Regions from separate parts of the Pseudomonas sp. FW305-7 genome, predicted to be linked through region 1. Evidence: predicted binding sites of a transcription regulator. Region 1 holds the regulator's gene; the other holds the start of a gene.

Region 1 (3,210 bases):
TCTATCACAGCCCGACCAAGCAGGTTGGCTGAGGTAATCATGAACAGTTTTTGTACCTACATCGATGGTCTGCCATGCATTGTTCCGGTTGTGAACGCGCAGCCAGTAATGTGGCCTCCGTCTATGCAAGACAAGGTAAAGAAATAACATGGGCAGCATGCATCCCGTACAGGTGATCGCGGTGACCGGCGGCAAAGGTGGCGTCGGCAAGACTAACGTGTCAGTGAACTTGTCTCTGGCGCTGGCAGAGCTTGGCCGTCGGGTCATGCTGCTGGACGCCGATCTGGGGCTGGCGAACGTCGACGTTCTGCTGGGCCTGACGCCCAAACGTACCCTGGCCGACGTGATCGAAGGCCGCTGCGAATTGCGCGACGTGCTGTTGCAGGGTCCCGGCGGGATCCGCATCGTGCCGGCCGCGTCCGGCACCCAAAGCATGGTTCACCTGAGCCCGGCGCAACATGCCGGTCTGATTCAGGCCTTCAGTGACATCGGCGACAATCTCGATGTACTGGTGATCGACACCGCTGCGGGTATTGGTGACTCGGTAGTCAGTTTTGTTCGCGCAGCCCAGGAAGTGTTGCTGGTGGTTTGCGACGAGCCGACCTCGATCACTGATGCCTACGCACTGATCAAACTGCTCAACCGCGATTACGGCATGAACCGCTTCCGCGTCCTCGCCAACATGGCGCAGAGCCCGCAAGAAGGCCGCAACCTGTTCGCCAAGTTGACCAAGGTCACGGATCGCTTCCTTGATGTGGCCCTACAATACGTCGGCGCCGTGCCCTACGACGAAAGCGTGCGCAAGGCAGTGCAGAAGCAGCGAGCGGTCTATGAAGCTTTCCCGCGTTCCAAGTGCGCGCTGGCGTTCAAGGCGATCGCGCAGAAGGTCGATACCTGGCCACTGCCTGCCAACCCGCGCGGCCACCTTGAGTTTTTCGTCGAGCGCCTCGTGCAGCAAACGGCAGGGCCTGTGTTATGACCGCCAGCGGTATGAACTACTACAAGAAGTCGGCACGTGACGCGCAGTACGAGTTGATCGAGCGTTACGCGCCACTGGTCAAACGCATCGCCTACCACCTGCTGGCGCGATTGCCGGCGAGTGTGCAGGTCGAGGATCTGATTCAGGCCGGGATGATCGGCCTGCTCGAAGTCTCGACCAAATACGACGCCAGTAAAGGCGCCAGTTTCGAAACGTACGCGGGCATTCGAATCCGCGGCGCGATGCTCGACGAAGTGCGCAAAGGGGACTGGGCGCCACGCTCGGTTCACCGCAACACCCGTATGGTCAGCGACGCAATTCGGGCAATTGAAGCTAAAACCGGCCGTGATGCTAAAGATCACGAGGTTGCGGCCGAACTCCAATTGAGTCTCGACGATTACTACGGGATTTTGAATGACACCCTGGGCAGTCGCTTGTTCAGTTTCGACGACCTCTTGCAGGACGGCGAACACGAAGGGCTGCACGAGGATGGCGCCAGTGCTCATCTTGAGCCGTCACGCGATCTGGAAGATGAACGCTTCCAGGCGGCGCTGGCGGACGCGATTGCCAATTTGCCGGAGCGTGAGCGACTGGTGTTGGCGCTGTACTACGACGAAGAGCTGAACCTCAAGGAGATCGGTGAAGTCCTTGGCGTCAGTGAATCGCGGGTCAGCCAGTTACACAGCCAGTGCGCGGCCCGTTTGCGGGGGCGTTTGGGGGAGTGGCGAGCGCGCTGAAGGCAGTGTGGGGACACTGCGAACGAGGCTGGTGCGGTGATGAACGGCACCGGTCTTGCTCTGTTGTGCTCCAGACAGTCTTCGAGTGCTGCGCCGATTGATTGAAGTGGCGCGCCCAGGTGCTGGGCGCGTTTAAGACTGCTTGGAGGTCGAATTGAACAAAGACATGAAAATCCTCATCGTTGATGACTTCTCAACGATGCGGCGGATCATCAAGAACCTGCTGCGCGATCTTGGGTTCACCAACACCGTCGAGGCCGACGATGGCACTACCGCCATTCCGGTGCTCAACAGCGGCAGCATCGACTTTCTGGTAACAGACTGGAACATGCCGGGCATGACCGGTATCGACCTGCTGCGCCACGTGCGTGCCGATGAAAAACTCAAGCATCTGCCCGTGCTGATGGTGACCGCTGAAGCCAAGCGCGAGCAAATCATCGAGGCCGCTCAGGCCGGTGTGAACGGCTACGTGGTCAAACCTTTCACGGCTCAGGCGTTGAAAGACAAAATCGAGAAGATTTTCGAACGCATCGGCTGATGACGCGCGGGGGAGCTATGGAGCATAACGAATCTTCACAGGGCGATTTCGAGTCGACCCTGAAAAAACACGCGGTCGAACTGGTCGAGAGCCTTGAAAAAGGCAGGTTCGGCGACGCTGTGCAACTGATCCATGAGCTCAATCAGACCCGTGACCGTGGCCTGTATCAGGAAGTCGGCAAGCTCACACGTGAACTGCACAGTGCGATCGTCAACTTCCAGATCGATCCGCACATGCCGCAGGCCGAGGAAGTGTCGCAAATCACCGACGCCACCGAACGCCTGGGCTATGTGGTCAAGCTGACAGAAGCCGCGGCCAACCGCACCATGGATCTGGTGGAAAGCGCCACGCCGGTGGTCAATGGCCTGGCTGAAGAAGCCCAGGCCTTGAGTACCGACTGGGGGCGTTTCATGCGTCGTGAAGTCGGGGCTGAAGAGTTCCGCGAACTGGCGCGCCGGGTCGACGGTTTTCTGTCACGCAGCAGCACGGACAACCGTGCGGTGTCGAGCAATCTGAACGACATCCTGCTGGCTCAGGATTACCAGGACCTTACCGGTCAAGTGATCAAGCGTGTGACCCAACTGGTCACCGAAGTCGAAAGCAATTTGCTCAAACTCGTGCTCATGGCCAGTCAGGTCGACCGCTTTGCGGGCATCGAACATGACCGTGCAGCGATGCTTGCAGAAAAAGATCCACAAAAACATCTCTCGCAGGGTGAAGGTCCGCAGATTCATGCCGATAAACGAGAAGACGTTGTGTCCGGTCAGGACGATGTGGACGATTTGTTATCCAGCCTCGGATTCTAGAGTTTTGGAATTTTAGGTTTTTTGGGTTTTTAGACCTGTAGGAGCACCCCATTAATGAGCTTCGGCGCCGATGAAGAGATCCTTCAGGATTTCCTGGTTGAGGCCGGCGAGATTCTTGAGCAACTGTCCGAGCAACTGGTCGAGCTGGAA
Region 2 (3,210 bases), on a different contig from region 1:
TCGTGGAAACCGTTGACGAACTCGAAGCCCAGCGCAATCAACAGCGCCACGCCGAGCAGCAGGAATGGCGTCCAGGTGGTGACCACCGTGCCGAGTTCGTGCATGTCGTGCATCAGGCTGTAGGCGGTGAACAGCATCCCCATCGCCAGCACGGCGAAAAAGATCACGTAGGTAAACGGGCCGGTTTTCTTGTCCAGAGCCGGCCTGCCGCTGGGGGCGGACGCCTGGCGGGTGGTCAGGGAGGGAGTAGCCATGAGCGGACAATCCTGAGCGAGGGAAGGAATGTCGCCCATGATCGTTGCTAAATATTACAGAGAGACTGCGGCAGATCAGTGTTTGGATGAATAGCCCTGCCGTCGGTCTACTGCTCGTTCCCACGCTCTGCGTGGGAATGCCGCCCGGGACGCTCCGCGTCCCTGTGACGCAGAGCGTCACTTGATGCATTCCCACGCAGAGCGTGGGAACGAGCGTGTGGAGACGTCAGTAATCGCCGCGTTTACGAAACGCCCAGCGCCCGGCAATCACCGTAAACGTCGCCACCAGCGCCACCAATATCCAGAACCCCTCCGGATCCTGCGACAACGGCACGCCGCCGACATTCATCCCGAAAAAACCGGCAATGATGTTGATCGGCAGCGCCAGCACCGTCACTACGGTCAGGGTGAACAGTGTGCGGTTGCTCTGTTCGTTGAGGTTGGCGGCGATCTCTTCCTGCAGCAGTTTGATCCGCTCGCCGAGCGCGGTGAGGTCGTTGATGATCAGTGCGAACTCCTCGGTGGATTTGCGCAGCTCCTTGACGTCCTCCTTCTGCAACCACGGCGGCGGACGATTGAGCAGGCGCAGCAACGAGCCCGGCTCCAGCGCCAACAGCCGTTGCAAGCGCACCAGCACCCGGCGGTTGGCGCCGAGTTCGGCGCGATTGGTCGACAGCCGCGAGGAGAGCAATTCGTCCTCGACCTGATCGACGCTCATGCTGGTTTTGCGCACGATCTGCGTCAGCACTTCGCCCTGATCGCGCAGCAGGTGCACGAGCAGTTCCGACGGCGAACGAAAGCGCTCGCCGGCCTTCACCGACGAGCGCAGTTTGTCCACCGAGTGCAACGGTTGCAGGCGCGCGCTGACAATCAACTTGCTGCGCACGCAGACCCACAGCGTCGAGACGTCCGAGGAAACCATGCTGCTGAGGTTGAACACCACGTCGTTGACCACCGCCAGCAATGCCGAATCGACATGCTCGATGCGCGTCGAACGCGAGCCTTCGTGCAGCGCCTCGAAAAATTCTTCGGGCAGTTGCAGATGACTTTTCATCCAGCGCTCACAAGCAGCGTGCGCCAGGTTCAGGTGCAGCCAGAGGAATTCACCGCTGTCGCTGTCGTCCTGCAAACAACGCAGAGCCGTCGCCGAATCGACTTCGCGGCCACGCTCACCGGGCAGGAAACGAAAACCGTAGAGCAAGCCAAACAGGTCAGGATCGCGATGGCTGGTATCGAGGCTGTGGTTCATGAAGGCTCGCTGCGAAGAGGGCGCGTCGATCGCGGGAATGGCAGGTTCACTGAGCCGGATCATCGCAAGCGCACATGACACTTGTGTGACTGAAAAATGACGTCAGATCAATGTCTTACCGGTGGTCGGATTTTCTTCAAGAAGCGCTCTGGCACGCCGATCACGCTTAGGTTACGTTGCGCGCGCTTGGCCATCAGCCAAGGCTCGCCGACATGGATGTCCGGCAAAATCCCACGCCTCACCGGGCGTGCCTCATCCCTGTCCTGAGTATCTTGCGATGCTGCAAAAATCCCTGAGAGCGCAAATTCTCGCCCTGCTGAGCGGCAGCCTGCTGGCGATGCTGTTGATCGCGCTGGCCTGTTTCCATTTCCTGTCCAACGGCGTGCAGAGCTACAGTCAGTTGATCGCTGGCCCGTTGCACACCTCGCAACTTATCGACGAGGCCAACCTGCAATTCAAGGTGCAGGTACAGGAATGGAAAAACGTGCTGCTGCGCGGCAAGCAACCGGCAGACCTGGCCAAGTATTGGGGCCAGTTCGAAGACCGTCAGCGCGATGTGCAGAACATCCTTGGTGAACTGGCCAGCCAGAAGGGCATCGAGCCGAGCCTGAAAAACCGCATCGAGCGTTTGCGCGAAGAGCATCGCCAGCTAGGCAGCGCCTACCAGAAGGGCCGCGATGCCTACGTCGCTGCCGGTGGCGATCCAACGGCGGGCGACACCGCCGTCAAAGGCGTGGACCGTGCGGCCAGCGATCAGATGAGCGAACTGGTCAGCGAACTGCGCAAACAGGGCACCGAACAGTCGGCGCAGATCAGTGCCGAGGCCGATCGCACCGTATGGCTCGGGTTGTTGGTAATGCTTGCTTCGGGCCTGCTGATTGGCCTGCTGAGCCTGTGGCTGGTCAACCGCAACCTGGTCGAACCGATCCGCAAACTGATTGACTACGTCACTCAACTGAGCCGCGGCAAACTCGCCGAACGCGTGGTCAGCGACCGTCAGGATGAACTCGGCAACCTCGCCGCAGCCGCCAACACCCTGCGTGATTTCCTCGCCGACACCTTCGCCCGTTTGCAGCGCAGCGCCAGTGATCTGGACAGCGCCAGCGGCGAGTTGAATGCGATCGCCACGACCATGGCCGGCGGCACCAACGAGCAGTTCAACCGCACCGATCAAGTGGCCACGGCGATGAACGAAATGTCCGCCACCGCCCAGGAAGTCGCACGTCACGCCGCCGACGCAGCGCGGGCCGCCGACGATGCCGACCAGTCCGCCCAACAGGGTGAAAAGGTCATGCAGAGCACCATCCACAGCATCACCCAGATGCGCGGCGAAATCGCCAACACCGCCACGGTGATCCGTCGTCTGGAAGCGGACAGCGGGCGCATCGGCAAGGTGCTGGAAGTGATTCGCGGCATTGCCGAGCAGACTAATCTGCTGGCGCTCAACGCGGCGATTGAAGCGGCGCGGGCGGGTGAGGCCGGGCGTGGTTTTGCCGTGGTCGCTGACGAAGTGCGCAATCTGGCGCAGCGTACCGCGGAGTCGATCATCGAGATCAATCAGATCATCCAGAGCGTGCAGACCGGCGCGGTGGACGCGGCCCAAGCCATCGACAGCGGCCAGACCCGCAGCGACGAAAGCGTCGAGCAAGTGACTCAGGCGGGTGCGATGCTTGAGCGCATCACCCATGCCGTGGAGGCGATTCGCGA

The links. The regulator FliA, encoded in region 1, starts transcription of late flagellar genes. The targets are predictions, from matches to a motif close to CTAAAGTTTNNNNNNNNNNNGCCGNTAA.
Region 2: AC3WMT_RS13490 (methyl-accepting chemotaxis protein) is a predicted target of FliA. The motif match lies at 1,639-1,666, and genes of this name have one in related genera.

The regions. Positions count from the first base shown of each region.
Region 1 covers NZ_JBYSZA010000040.1:35,021-38,230, reverse strand. The annotation lists gene flhF (flagellar biosynthesis GTPase FlhF) at 1-32, shown strand, start outside; gene fleN (flagellar synthesis regulator FleN) at 149-979, shown strand; gene fliA (RNA polymerase sigma factor FliA) at 976-1,716, shown strand; gene AC3WMT_RS28740 (chemotaxis response regulator CheY) at 1,883-2,254, shown strand; gene AC3WMT_RS28735 (protein phosphatase CheZ) at 2,272-3,060, shown strand; gene AC3WMT_RS28730 (chemotaxis protein CheA) at 3,115-3,210, shown strand, end outside.
Region 2 covers NZ_JBYSZA010000009.1:76,066-79,275, reverse strand. The annotation lists gene AC3WMT_RS13500 (inorganic phosphate transporter) at 1-254, opposite strand, end outside; gene AC3WMT_RS13495 (transporter) at 481-1,503, opposite strand; gene AC3WMT_RS13490 (methyl-accepting chemotaxis protein) at 1,781-3,210, shown strand, end outside.